Linked DNA regions of Glaciimonas sp. CA11.2. Each later gene encodes a partner of the first gene's protein in a complex. Links are inferred from orthologs where the notes say so. Each region holds a gene or a part of one and is shown on either strand. Other genes may lie near its edges.

Region 1 (7,469 bases):
CCTTTGACCAACACGAATTACAGCAATCAACTTGTCATACGTACGCATACCAATTCCTTGAAAGCGAGCACGATTGTGCAGTTTGCAGGGCTACTCCTAAAAGTAGATTATCATTTTTTTAATAAGTGGGTGCCCTAGTGAGCAATATGGGGGACGGTCTCCCACTAAACAATAGTTCAATAGGCAATACGCTGTTTGGTTTGTCGGGACTGCGGTTTGTATTGGTAGTGTCGATTGATAGCTACAAAAGCCCTTTTTTTAAAATAGACCATGACGCTTATTTTGCGGAGAACTCAGAAAAAGTGGCGTCAGTCTTAATCTTAAAGCCAACGTCATACGTTAGCTGACTTGGAAGACATGAATGCCAACTTGGGGAAATGTCGGCAGTTGCCAAGTGCATATCAATAAAACAGAATCTTGACTTAGACCCTATTTAGATATATCTTAATTAAATCTAAATAAGTTAAAGAGATATAGTCATGCGATATTTCAGAGATTTTCAATGCAACATAAGCCGCGACGGTCACGATGATCATGGCGGTCATGGCGGTCATAGCGAGGGATCGGCTGGCGAGCATCGCGGAAGGGGTGTCCACAGTCCAAGAGGAGGCCGGATTTTTAGTCACGGCAGCTTGCGCTTCGTACTGCTGCAACTGATCAGTGACAAGCCCAGCCATGGTTATGAATTGATCAAACTGATCGAGGATCGCGTCGGTGGAAGTTACAGCCCAAGTCCGGGTACCGTCTATCCCACGCTGACATTGCTGGAAGAGCAAGATTATCTTCAGGTTGAAGAAGCCGATGCAGGAGGACGTAAGCGCTATTGCATCACCGATGCCGGCCGGGCTTTTCTTGCGGAAAACCGCGTAACCGTGGACGCGATGCTGGCGCGTATGCAAGGTGGCGTTGATGGCGCTGGTCCGCGTGGTGGTCGCCCGCATCAGGTAATGCGGGCGATTGAAAATCTTAAGCTGGCGATGCGTATGCGGCTCTCGCGTGATGCGCTAACATCGGAGCAAGCCAACGCTTTCGCTGCTGTGCTTGATCATGCGGCGCAACAACTGGAGCAAATTTAATGAATACCTCGACTAATAACACATTTTCCAATGGCCTTTGCGAACAGGCCGACTCAATAACGCAGCATGCGTCTGATCGGGCGTCTGCACTTGCCCCGCAGCGTGTGCGTTATCCAATGCGTTTTCGCGTGCTCGAGGTGCGTGAAGTGCAGCGAATCACGCCACATCTGGTGCGCGTAAAGCTCGAAGGCGACGCGTTGGAAGGATTTTCTAGCCTGGGATTTGACGATCACGTTAAGTTGTTTTTCCCGGATCCATTGACCGGCAAACTAGTGATCCCGACGATGGGCCCAGACGGTCTTATTTGGCCTGAAGGTATAAAACCGATTATGCGCGATTACACTCCACGCCGATTTGACGCCGCTGCTCGTACTCTGGACATCGATTTCGCCTTGCATACCGCTGGACCAGCTACGTTGTGGGCTGAGCAAGCGCGTCCGGGTCAACAATTAGGCGTTGGCGGACCCAAAGGTTCGTTCATCGTGCCAACAGGTTTTGATTGGCATCTTTTAATTGGCGACGATACGGCTTTGCCTGCCATTTCGAGGCGACTTGCTGAACTGCCGCCAAACGCCAAGGCTACGGTTTTACTTGAGGTGGACGGACCCGCCGATCACATCACGTTTGAAAGTGCCGCCGAGTTTGACATTGTGTGGGTACATCGTAGTGATGCCGCCCAAGGTGATGCGCCGCTACTGGATGCATTGCATGATGTGCAGATATCGCCCGGTATTTTCCATACATGGATCGGCTGTGAGTCAGCCCAGGCGAAAGCCTTGCGCGCGTATCTGGTGACGGAGTGCGCCGCTAATCCTAAAATGATCCGCGCTTCAGGCTACTGGCGCAAAGGAAGCATGGCAACGCACGATTCGTATGACGGGTGAACTTGCGCCGCGTAGCCGTTACGTTCTTCTACCAACTTTCTTTTAGCGGGATGCGGGGAACGTACCGCTTACTGTCGAGGGATACGATTGGTGATTGACGCGAATCTGATCTGCATTCGTCGGTCAGCTTGTAGGTCTAATTGTGACCCGGATAAGCGCTAAGACATGGTGAATTCCGGTCTTGGGCGGATCGGCTTAATCGCGCAATTGCGCTTTGAGCAAAATCACTATTGCACCTGAGCCACCGTTGGCATCGCTGGCTTGACAGAACGCTACCACGCTATTGATTTGCACCAACCAGTCACGCACTTTGCCCTTGAGAACGGGGACTTGATTCACAGAACCGAACCCCTTGCCATGAATGACCGCCACACAGCGCCAACGCCGTTTAATGGCTAGTTGTAGAAATTCGGCCAGTGTGTCGCGGGCCTGATCGGTACGCAGGCCATGCAAATCAAGCTGTTGCCGTATAGCCCAATGTCCCCGATGGAGTTTTGTCAGCACGTCGGCCCCGACGCCATCGCGGGCGAAGCGCAGATGATCGTCCGAGTCGAGCAGGTTTTCTATACTAAATTGATCTGAAAGCGAAGCTTCCAGAATAGCTGAGTTCTGTGACGATGCGTCCAGATGCGTAAAGTGTTGGCTAGTGCGGGGGAAGGGCTTTGGATGGTGCTGATGCGGTGGGGCGTTGCTGGATGATTTCAGTGGGAAGACCGGTCCTACTTTTTGACTAAACTGTTCGCTCTCACGCTCTAGTTGTTGTTTTTGGCGCAGCTCTTCAGCGGCAGCTTCTTGTCGGGCCTGGTGCTGCGCTGTCAGTTCTTTGCGTAGCGGTTTGAGTGCGCGAAAATCTTTGATTGGGCCAGACATAGCGTGGTTTAAATGTACGTGGTCTCAAATTCGGATTATTTTTTCTTTGACGGCGATACGAGTGGCTGGATGTTGCCAACACTCTTTCGAAAAACATTGGCGTCGCGATCAGCTTGCTCGGCAAGTTGCTTGCGTTCGGCTGCTTCGACCAGACGAACTTCTTCTTCCGCCTTCAATTTTTGTTGAAGAAACTTAAGATCGTTAAAGTCTTTGATTGGGGCGGGCATGAGGCTTCCTTCGGGAGGGTGTTCTGCTAAGCCCATCCGCTGCGTCTGTATGCAATGGCAAACATCAGATGGACTACAAACGGGGTCGCAAGCGAACGTGCTTAATGCGTGGTTCTCAACGTACTCATAATAACGCCGTTGCCGACCAGAGATGGCAACGGCATGGTCTTTATTCTTCCAAAAAGCGCTGAGCGTCCAGCGCAGCCATGCAGCCGGTTCCGGCGCTGGTAATCGCTTGACGATAAATGTGATCCTGCACGTCGCCAGCGGCAAATACGCCCGGTACACTTGTTGCCGTCGCCATGCCCTCAAGGCCGGTTTTGGTTTTGATGTAGCCGTTGTGCATAGTCAGTTGGCCTTCAAAAATACTCGTGTTCGGTTTGTGACCGATAGCGATAAATACACCGTGTAAGGTTACTGGCTTGACCGTACCGTCAACGGTTGATTTAATGTTCATGCCGGTAACACCGCTGGTGTCGCCAGTGACTTCTTCCAATGTATGGTTGTATTCGATGGCAATTTTACCTTCGGCAACTTTCGCCATCAGGCGGTCGATCAAAATAGGCTCGGCGCGGAATTTTTCACGGCGGTGGACCAGGGTGACTTTAGTGGCGATATTGGAGAGATATAGTGCCTCTTCAACTGCGGTATTGCCGCCGCCGACCACTGCCACTTCCTGACCTTTGTAAAAGAAACCGTCGCATGTGGCGCAGGCTGATACGCCTTTACCCATGAAGGCTTCTTCCGAAGGCAAGCCCAGATATTGCGCTGATGCGCCGGTGGCGATGATCAGCGCATCACAGGTGTACTCTCCAGAGTCACCGATCAGGCGAAACGGTTTTTCTGATAATTTAGTGGTGTGGATATGATCAAAAATGATTTCCGTTTTAAATTCTTCTGCATGCTTTAACAGACGTTGCATTAAATCAGGACCCTGGACGCCGCCGTGGTCGCCCGGCCAGTTTTCGACGTCGGTCGTGGTCATTAACTGACCGCCTTGTTCGATGCCGGTAATCAACACGGGATTCAAATTGGCGCGTGCTGCGTAGACCGCAGCACTATAACCGGCGGGGCCAGAGCCAAGAATCAATACTTTGGCGTGCTTAATGGTTTTTTCGGTGGTCATAAAATAATCTCAGTGAAATTGTCGTGGGCATCGGATGCAAGCGGCTATCTTGCTAACAAATCAAGCCTCCCGATGTCTCAGCGGGGTAAATAACGGGCAAAAGCGCTGCAAAAAGACCGTCGTTCTTTCATATTTTCTAACATGGGGAGGTTGGGTGTGGATTTCAAGCTACCTCAACAGGCTACACAGGGACTGGTATAAAGTTGGCAATCCCTGATAAAACGTAAATATTCTCTCGATGTATCCAAATGTTGCCTCAAAACTGGTTAAGATTATAGTCGAAGCAGCGACTTTGACGTGTGGAACAAACTAATTGTATTGATAGCGAGAACCAATTTGCCGCGCTGCATCAAAGGATGCATACCATTCCATCATTCGAGGCCCATTACAGTGCATAATTTCACATTGTTAATGTAGTGGTAGGGCAATTGTTGAAAAGGTACGGAGGTCTATTACCTGCTTTTTCATAGACTTGCAAGCGTCTGACGGTGCAAAAATGAGCAAGTTAGAGATCAGTTTGGTTCTTACTGACCGTCAAAGTGGAAGTAAGCAATGAATGATGGACGATCAGCGTTTGGTCGAAGCGTTTCAATCAGTATTTTCAGTATTAACCAGTATTAGTATTGCCAATTGGATTTATGACTAGAACAACGCAAGCTTATACCCGCAGCGCTAAACCGAAACCAGCGCCTCCAACACAGAATCGGCTGGTTCGCCTGCTATCTGAGGCACGCTGGATCATCTTTGCGGTCCTGACCGCCTATTTAGTGATCATTTTTGTAACGTATTCCAAAGCAGATCCGGGATGGTCGCAGGCGCGAGTCGTGCCGCATCTCGATAATTGGGGCGGACACTTAGGTGCATGGCTGGCAGACTTGATGCTGTTTGTCTTCGGCGCGTCGGCGTGGTGGTGGTGTGTCTTGTTATTACGTTCGTTGTGGGGTGGTTATCAGCGCATATCACATCGTTTTGAGGTAGACGTTGATCGCGAAGAAGAACATCCATACGAAGGTATTTTGCGTGGCGTTGGTTTCGTATTGATACTGGTCGGAAGTATGGGTATCGAATATATGCGGATGTATTCGTTGCACATGCAGCTGCCACGTGCGCCGGGAGGTGTATTAGGCCGTTTAATAGGCGGTAATGCACAAAGCGCGCTGGGATTTACCGGTGCTACGTTATTGTTGCTATTGCTGTTTGCACTCGGCGTCAGTCTGTTTTTTCATGTTTCGTGGCTAACTGTCGCGGAACGTATCGGCCACGGGGTTGAAGGCGCCATTCTCTGGCTTAGAAATTTGATCGCCGCCCGTGAAGATCGCAAGGTCGGCCATGTCGCCGCCGTCAAGCGAGAAGAAGTAGTCGTGCAGGAGCGCGCCAAAACCGTTGAGGCAGCACCGATCCGGATTGAGCCGCAAATTGTGAATGTACAAAAATCCGAGCGGGTCGAGAAAGAGCGGCAAACGACGCTATTTCAGGACCTCCCAGATACCAACTTGCCGCCCTTGTCTTTGCTTGATGAAGCACCACCGGTGCAGGAGACGGTCAGCGTTGAAACCCTGGAATTTACAAGCCGCCTGATTGAAAAAAAGCTCTCGGATTTTGGCGTACAGGTAAAAGTAGTCGCGGCCTATCCCGGTCCCGTTATTACGCGCTATGAAATCGAACCGGCAACCGGCGTCAAAGGTAGCCAGATTGTCGGCCTGGCGCGCGACCTTGCACGCTCGTTGTCGCTGACATCAATACGCGTAGTGGAAGTGATCCCCGGCAAAATGTTCATGGGTCTGGAGTTGCCAAATCCAAAGCGCCAAATTGTGCGTTTGACTGAAATTCTGAGCTCCAAAGTCTATAACGATGGCGTCTCTAGTCTGACGATTGCCTTGGGTAAGGATATTGGCGGTCATCCGGTAGTCGCTGATTTGGCCAAAATGCCCCATTTGCTGGTGGCGGGAACAACCGGATCAGGTAAATCGGTGGGTATTAATGCCACCATTTTATCGTTGCTTTACAAGTCCGATCCCAAGCAGGTCAGATTGATTTTAATCGATCCAAAAATGCTGGAATTATCCATTTACGAGGGCATTCCACATTTGCTCGCGCCAGTCGTGACCGATATGCGGCAGGCCGGTCATGCGTTGAACTGGGCCGTCAATGAGATGGAGCGGCGCTACAAGTTGATGTCTAAGATGGGTGTACGAAACCTTGCTGGCTATAACCAGAAGATCATCGATGCTGACAAACGCGAAGACAAGATTCCAAATCCGTTTAGCCTGACACCAGACGCCCCAGAACCGCTTGAAAAATTGCCCACCATCGTTGTGATTATCGATGAGTTGGCTGATTTGATGATGGTTGTGGGTAAAAAGGTCGAAGAGTTGATTGCCCGGATTGCACAAAAGGCGCGCGCGGCCGGTATTCACTTGATTTTAGCGACACAGCGTCCATCTGTAGATGTCATAACAGGTTTGATCAAGGCCAACGTTCCTACCCGGATCGCGTTTCAGGTCAGCAGCAAGATTGATTCTCGTACCATCCTTGATCAAATGGGCGCAGAAGCATTGCTCGGGATGGGCGATATGTTGTACATGCCGCCCGGTACGGGTTTGCCGATTCGGGTCCATGGTGCTTTTGTGTCAGATGAAGAAGTGCATCGGGTGGTCGATTATTTGAAGGAACAAGGCGAGCCGAATTACGTCGAAGGTATTTTGGAAGGCGGCGTTATGGAGGATGGTGTCGACGGTAGCAGTGGCGTGGCAGCCGGTGGTTCTGAAGGCGACGAGTTATACGATCAGGCAGTTGCTATCGTGCTCAAGAATCGTCGTGCCTCGATTTCGCTGGTTCAACGACACTTACGCATCGGTTATAACCGCGCGGCCCGCTTGCTTGAACAAATGGAAACAAGTGGATTGGTCTCGACCATGCAATCAAACGGAAATCGTGAGATTTTGGTGCCGGTTGGCAATCCGGAGTAAATTCGAATGGTAGGGTAAAAGCGGTTGATGCGGCCTAGGTGGGTTGTTAAAAGGTTGTCCAATAATGCGATTATCCCAAAACCATTCAAATTGGAAATATTGATAGCTGAAGATGGACAGATAGAACGCCGTAAAATGTTCAGGGCCTTTATGGATAAGTGGCTATCTCAAACAAACTTCTGCAACGATGATCGGTGGTGATTGTCTTTGCCATAGTGACTCTGAAATGAAAGTTATTGTGATTCAAAACCGGCAAGCAATCGAAGGTAACAACATTGTGATGAATAAATCAAAAGAATCGGCAAGTAGTGGGTTTG
Region 2 (7,441 bases), 4.0 Mb from region 1 along the record:
GTTTTGTACTTGATCCGGTGGCAGGCGCATCGAACAAACGGACAGCGAGATAGATGGCATAGGCAACCAGCGACATCTGCAGGCTTTTTGCGGTCGTTTCGTGGCTGTGTAATAGCAGCCCCAAACATCCCAGATAAATGAGGAACGCGCCATCCGCGAGCGTGCGACCAAAGTCCCTTGGCTCGGGTTGGCCGCCAAATGCCAGTCGAAGCGGCTGCGCTTCACTGCGGCGTCCTAGCAAGTACGTGGCATGCCAAACAGATAGTGAGCCAATTAAAAAGAAAATAATCGTGGACAGCCGGGCTGCCAATGGATCGCCTAATAACCAGCCGAATAATTTGATGCAGATGGCACCAATCCAAAAGGTTAACGGGCTTTCTCCTGGCATAGGTAAACCCGCGATTTGTGGTGCCAGCCACGTATTGAAGCTGCCGTGCGCCATGGTCCACATGATCCCAAAGCTCGATGCATCCTCATTTTTCCACGGGTCGCGACCAAACAAGCCGGGCAATATATAGAGTAGACCAAGCGCCCATAATCCCCAGCGTGGCAATGCGCTGGTGGCAGAAGCGGGAAGGCGGACTGGCTTCATCACGATATGGCTTTATGAGAATAGTAAGTTGGGGGAGTATTGTGCCGCAAAAACGGCATAGGGCACAGCGTATCGGGTAGAAAGTCTTTGGCAATTATAGCGATTCGCTGGTTGCGTGAGACATCACTTACTATCGCTTACGTTTTGCCAGTATCAGTTGACTTCAACTAGCCTTGCCAGACATCACTTGCAAGTGGCAATGCATTGGATGAGGAATGCGTTGCTGAAATTAAAAAAGGCAGCCATAGCTGCCTTTTTGAAACATCGACTACGCTGATAGGAATTAACCTGCAGCGACGGATGTTTTCGAACCAACAGTACCGAATTTCTTACGGAATTTGTCGACACGACCAGCTGTATCAACGATTTTATGTTGACCAGTGTAGAACGGGTGCGATTCCGAAGAAACTTCAATCTTCACTAGAGGATAGTCTTTACCTTCGAAGTTTGCTGTTTCGCGTGTTTGAATAGTCGAACGTGTGACGAATTTAAAATCGCAAGACATGTCTTGGAATAAAACTTCACGATAATTTGGGTGAATGCCGTCTTTCATAATTGCCTCTAAAAATTCGGTAGCCAATCGTCACTTCGTCGGTCGCCATGCTTCTTGACCCGATTGTCGATCACTTGCCAAGGTGGAAAACACGCGATTATACAGTAAAACGACATGTATTCTGTGGATTCAGTCATGAGGAGCGAATTCATAGGCTGACCGGCAACAAATTGCGGTCAGCCCCGAGTGCTACCTTCTTTTTATCTTGCAAGATTAACGAAGCGCCTTGTTAGCGCCTGTCGACTCAGGCTGATGCTTTTACTGCCGATGTGCGTTGGTTGCCACTTTTTCGATACAGTACCAGTGTTGCGATCAGACCACAGATGGCGGCAAAGCTCATCCACAGACCCGGCGCAGCTTTGTTACCGGTCATTTGAATCAAGCCAGTCGCAATCGCTGGTGTAAAACCACCAAAAATGGCAGTTGCAAGGCTATACGCCAGAGAAAAACCAACAGTACGGACATCCACCGGCATGACTTCGGTCAGTGCTACGACCATCGCACCATTGTAACTTGCATATAAAAATGACAACCATAACTCAACAATCAGCATCCGCTCAAAACTCGGTGCTGCGACCAGCCAGGATAAGGTTGGATAGGCGGTGAGGATGGTAAGGACCGTAAATACCAGCAGTAAAGGACGGCGACCTATGCGATCAGATAATGCGCCCATTATCGGGAGCCAGATAAAGTTGGAGATACCGATGCAAAAGGTGACAACCAACGCGTCTGTGGTGCTGAGTTTCAACACCGATTTACCGAATGTCGGTGTGTAGACGGTGATGAGGTAGAACGAGACGGTTGTCATCGATACCAGCATCATGCCAGCCACCACAAGACCCCAGTTATCGACCATCGAGCGCAAAATCTCGCGCATGTTCGGTTTCGTCTTACGGGCCAAAAATTCTTCTGTTTCCTGCAGCGAGCGGCGTATGACAAACAATACAGGCACGATCATGCAACCGATAAAGAATGGGATGCGCCAGCCCCAGTCAGCGATTTGAGCGGGCTGAAGCCAGACCTGAAGGCCATAACCGAGGGCTGCAGCGAAAATGATCGCGACTTGTTGGCTTGCCGATTGCCAACTAACATAAAATCCCTTGCGACCGGGAGTTGCCATTTCGGACAGGTAGACAGAAACGCCGCCAAGTTCAACACCAGCAGAAAAGCCCTGGAGAAGGCGACCGACTAACACCAGAAATGGAGCCAGATAGCCGATGGTGGCGTAGCCAGGAACAAAGGCGATCAGCATGGTGCCGATTGCCATGAGTGCGAGGGTAACGATCAACCCTTTGCGTCGGCCAATGCGGTCAACGTATGCACCCAGAATGATTGCTCCTAAAGGACGCATCAAAAATCCTGCGCCAAAGGTCATAAAAGTCAGCATCAGTGATGCAAATTCATCACTCGCAGGAAAAAAGGTCTTTGCGATGTACGTTGCGTAGAACCCAAAGAGGAAAAAATCGAACATTTCCATGAAGTTACCGCTGGTAACGCGCAGGACGGTAGCGACTTTTGATGGGCTGGACTTGGTGATTGTCATGTTTTTTCCGCCAGAAAATTAAAGTTGAAGATTAGTATTGTTGTTTTACTTAGCCGTTGGGAATACCGAGGCCAAGAGGTGAGTTTTCGATCTTCAAATGAGGATATTGTTTAACGAGTAATGCGAGGATGGCATTCTTGAACTTCTTAAGGTCTCTTGCTGTTAGTTATTTGTTAATTAAAACTGCGTGTTTGCACGTTCCATAATTCTGTTCTCATCGGTCGATTATGTCTACAGGCAATAGAAAAAATTGCTTGGGTTTAAGAGTTTTTTAGCCGCTCTTCATGGCCTCAGGCCGATTTGGTAAAATGTTGGTTAGCAGATTGCAGTTACAAAAAAGGGTCCGGCAAGCTTTCGCATGTCAGACCCTTTACACATTTTGCTTCAATTGTTTCGATTTGAGCTTATTGTCATCAGTTATGACGAAGGCCCAAATTGATCCAATTGATTAGTTACCGCGTCGCATCATGTCGAAGAATTCCAGATTGGTCTTCGTTGATTTGATTTTGTCGAGGATGAATTCCATCGCTTCGATTTCATCCATGCTATACAGCAACTTGCGCAATACCCAGATTTTTTGCAGCTGATCTGGCTTGATTAGCAATTCTTCACGGCGGGTGCCGGATTTGTTCAGATTAATCGACGGATAAACGCGTTTTTCTGCAAGGCGACGCTCAAGGTGGACCTCCATGTTACCGGTACCTTTGAACTCTTCGTAAATCACGTCATCCATGCGGCTACCGGTTTCGATAAGCGCCGTTGCGATGATGGTCAGCGAGCCGCCTTCTTCGATGTTACGGGCCGCGCCAAAGAAACGTTTTGGACGTTGTAGTGCATTTGCATCAACACCACCGGTCAATACCTTGCCGGAAGCAGGGATCACGGTATTGTAAGCACGGGCCAGACGGGTGATCGAATCCAGCAGAATCACAACGTCTTTTTTCATCTCAACGAGGCGCTTGGCTTTTTCAAGCACCATTTCAGCAACCTGAACGTGGCGAGTTGCGGGTTCATCGAAAGTCGACGCGACGACTTCACCGCGCACTGAGCGCTGCATTTCGGTCACTTCTTCAGGACGCTCGTCGATCAGCAAGACGATCATCACAGTGTCGGGATGGTTGGTCGTAATCGCATGCGCAATGTGTTGCAGCATGACCGATTTACCGGATTTTGGCGATGCCACCAACAAACCGCGTTGGCCTTTACCGATAGGCGCGATCATATCGATGATGCGACCCGTAATGTTTTCTTCACCGCGCATATCGCGCTCTAGCGGAAGTGGCTTGTTCGGATGCAGTGGCGTCAGGTTTTCAAACAGAATGCGGTGTTTCGACGCTTCTGGTGATTCGCCGTTGACCTTGTCAACTTTGACCAGTGCGAAATAGCGTTCGCCATCTTTCGGTGTGCGGACCTCGCCTTCAATCGAATCGCCGGTGTGTAAATTGAAACGGCGGATTTGTGAGGGCGAGATATAAATGTCGTCAGTGGACGCCATGTAACTGGCGTCGGGCGAGCGCAGAAAGCCAAAGCCATCAGGCAGGACTTCAAGCGCGCCATCGCCAAAAATTTGTTCTCCTGATTTCGCGCGTTTTTTCAAAATGGCGAACATCAGTTCTTGTTTGCGCAAGCGCGCGGCGTTATCAATGTCTAGGCCAATTGCCATTTCTAGCAGTGCTGAGACGTGTAGCGCCTTTAATTCGGATAAATGCATAGTATATGAGTATCCCGGGGTGGGAATTGTCTGGTGGGGGAGGGGACTTCGTGGTGTGAGTAGTATCTTGCTTGTACTGTGTCTCTACATTACTCGTACTTAAATTGTACTGTATCTCTGAAAATATAAGCGGCGGCGCGGGCGCACCACCGCAATGTCGACTAGTTTACATCAAATATTGCTATCGATGAAAGATGTTAACTGCCCTTTTGCTAAAGCGCCTACCTTTTGAGCAGCGGCAACACCATTTTTGAACAGAATCAACGTTGGAATACCGCGAATACCAAATTTGGCAGGTACTGCCTGATTGGCATCAACGTCCATCTTGGCGATCAGGATTTTGCCGTCGTATTCTTTGGCGACTTCTTCCAGAATGGGTGCAATCATTTTGCATGGACCACACCATTCGGCCCAAAAATCGACCAATACGGGTTTGTCTGATTTAAGCACATCTAGTTCAAAGGATGCATCGGTAATATGTTTAATGTTTTCGCTCATGAGTTCCTCTGGAAGAGGGAAAAAAAATGATTGTGTACCAAGTCAACTTATCTGTTCACCTGGGCGGCTTACCTGCGTTGGATCCCGCGTTGGGTCCCTATTCTAATGAATAAGTGGGGGCGCCGTGCGGGACTTCAAGTTTTGCGGGTGTGATTAGATGGTGTTGCGGCGGGGTGTTCGTTAAATCATAACCGATTTTAATAAAAAGGGGAGACTACGATCTTCTTTTTTTGCTTATTTTTTACTTATATTCACCGATTGCTCGCATAAAATGCAAAACAATTGTTGCTAAAACGAGCAGCACCGCAGATTTCTTGCGTGGCTGGCTTCATCCACACCTTATTTTTTGTGAGTCCATGTTGCCACCGTCTTTATTAAAATCCCGCTTGACGTTGCACTCTATTCCGCCTTCCAACGCGTTTTGGCCGGAAGTGGCGCGTGCTTTATCGGCAGCCTCGCTTGAAAGCGGAGGCGAAAATAATCGTGATCTGTCTGCCTGGCGAGTGGTCGTTCCGGCATTTGCGCACGCGCATCTGTTAAGAGCGGCACTGGCGAGCGCACTACCGGGTGCATTTGTACCGCCGCGGATTAATACCTTATCAGCCCTGCTTGATACCTTACCGCCAGCGTTGAATGCTCCTATCGCCAGCGCAGGTAGTGAACGGTTGATGCGGTTGTATTCGGAGTTACGACAGCATGCCTGGCTGAAAAAAATATTTACCGCGAGGCGAAATACCGATTTGCTACCGTTGGCGCAAACGCTGTTATCCCTATCAGATGAGTTGACGCAGGCCTTGCTGCCGTCGATGCAGGATGCGAGCGACGTTGCGCAGCGCTGGCAGACTGCGCTTGAAGAATTGACGCCGAGTTCTCGCGAGCTACTGTCCGACGAGACCGAACTGGTCTGGTCAATCTGGAAAAGTCAGCTCGATGGCGACGATGCGCTTGCAGTGCGTTTTGGTCAAATGCTGCGATTTGCAGCGCAGGCCAACTCACCGTTAGCATGGATTAGTTCGGTCGAGCCGGAGCCGATGGAACGCGCATTTTTGCAGGCTTACGCACAATATCAGCCCGTTTTGCAGATTTCACTTGACTGGCGCGTTGACACTATCGCCTCGGCATATACCACTGCATGGCCGGAGTTGATTGATGTCGCGGCGACGCCCGAGAGCCAGCTTCCGACACCTCCGGACGACTTATTTGCGTCGGCAGAATTTAATGTTGCATTGCCGCCGGGTATCGCCCTATGCGCAGCGCAAAGTATCGAAGACGAGGCCGTGCAGGGTGCGCAGACGGTACTTGACTGGTTGCACGCAGGTAAAACGCAACTGGCGATCGTGGCGCAAGATCGTGTCGTTGCACGGCGGATACGTGCTTTGCTGGAACGGGCACAGGTTCACGTTGCTGATGAGACTGGCTGGAAGTTGTCGACCACGCGCGCGGCATCGGCTATCGCTGCCTGGTTTGATGTTGTCACCCAACGCGGTGAAACAACCGCGCTGCTGGATTTTTTGAAGTCGCCATTTGCATTGGCTGATATGCCTGATAAATCGGCGCAGGTAATGGCGGTCGAAATCGCACTGCGAAGGGCGAATGTACTGGGTGAATGGAATAGTGTCATTTATGCGCTGACTGATCTTCCTGACGCGCAAAAAATGGTTGCCACGCTGGCGCAGCAAGCGAACTTATATGCTGGCCGCAAAACGCTGCGCGGGTGGATCAATACGGGAACGGTGTTCGAGGTGCTCGGCATGACAAGTGCACTGAACGCTGATCCTGCCGGTCAACAGGTTTTGCAGATGCTGCAAAATATTGCTGGCATGGAGGATGATGAAGGAGGTGATGCCTTATTCTCATTTTCAGAATGGCGGGCATTGGTCAACCTGCAAATGGATGAGACCAGCTTCATCAGTCCCGCCATCGATCGACGCGTGGTGATGCTTCCACTGAACGGTGCGCGTTTGCGACACTTTGATGCGGTGTTGATGGTTGGTGCTGATAGCAGTCATCTTCCTTCGCAACCCCAGGAGACGCTGTTTTTTGCGAATACTGTCCGACGCGAGTTAAATCTGGCGACACGTGAAAGTCGTCAGCGCCAGCAAATGCGCGATGTAGCAGAGTTGCTGGCGATGAATCCGTTGGTTGTGTTGTCCTGGCAAGCGCATCAGGATGGCGAGCCAAATCCCGTAAGCCCGTGGATTGAGCGGCTGGAACTGACGCTGGCGCGGTCGGGTGCAGCGTCGTTACCGCGTCATCGGGCGCCGATTGTCGAGCGCAGTTTGCTCGAGATCCCGGCAGCGATGCCGGCACCAGTTGCTAGCGCGTTGCGTCCCACGCGTTTATCTTCTAGTGGCTACAACAGTTTCGTATCTTGCCCGTATCAATTTTTTGCGCAACGGATGTTGCGATTGACTTCCCTTGATGAACTTTCCGATATGCCGGAAAAGCGGGATTACGGCGGTTGGTTACATCAGATTTTGGAAACCTATCACGAAACAATTCGCGATGAGGCGATTGCCAATAACCATGATCAGCGGGTTGCTG

What was found.
Region 2: the proteins of trxB (region 1) and trxA are in contact, whole or in part, in a crystal structure (PDB 1F6M), measured with the Escherichia coli proteins. The link is inferred for Glaciimonas sp. CA11.2 from one-to-one orthologs.

Annotation. Positions count from the first base shown.
Region 1 is NZ_JAVIWL010000001.1:4,713,724-4,721,192, reverse strand. The notes cover bases 2,206-5,119. They hold trxB (thioredoxin-disulfide reductase), read right to left. Parts: upstream 4,184-5,119; coding sequence 3,227-4,183; downstream 2,206-3,226. Other genes in these bases: RGU75_RS20475 (DNA translocase FtsK), read left to right, coding at 4,822-5,119; RGU75_RS20485 (hypothetical protein), read right to left, coding at 2,866-3,057; RGU75_RS20490 (Smr/MutS family protein), read right to left, coding at 2,206-2,830. Outside these bases: RGU75_RS20505 (hypothetical protein), read right to left, coding at 1-48; RGU75_RS20500 (PadR family transcriptional regulator), read left to right, coding at 480-1,076; RGU75_RS20495 (siderophore-interacting protein), read left to right, coding at 1,076-1,960; more of RGU75_RS20490, read right to left, coding at 2,156-2,205; more of RGU75_RS20475, read left to right, coding at 5,120-7,152.
Region 2 is NZ_JAVIWL010000001.1:718,824-726,264, reverse strand. The notes cover bases 3,235-6,120. They hold trxA (thioredoxin TrxA), read right to left. Parts: upstream 4,898-6,120; coding sequence 4,571-4,897; downstream 3,235-4,570. Other genes in these bases: RGU75_RS03050 (PD-(D/E)XK nuclease family protein), read left to right, coding at 5,254-6,120; rho (transcription termination factor Rho), read right to left, coding at 3,235-4,399. In the rest of the region: RGU75_RS03075 (glycosyltransferase), read right to left, coding at 1-592; RGU75_RS03070 (type B 50S ribosomal protein L31), read right to left, coding at 876-1,145; RGU75_RS03065 (MFS transporter), read right to left, coding at 1,390-2,688; more of rho, read right to left, coding at 3,137-3,234; more of RGU75_RS03050, read left to right, coding at 6,121-7,441. UniProt on the Escherichia coli protein: Participates in various redox reactions through the reversible oxidation of its active center dithiol to a disulfide and catalyzes dithiol-disulfide exchange reactions.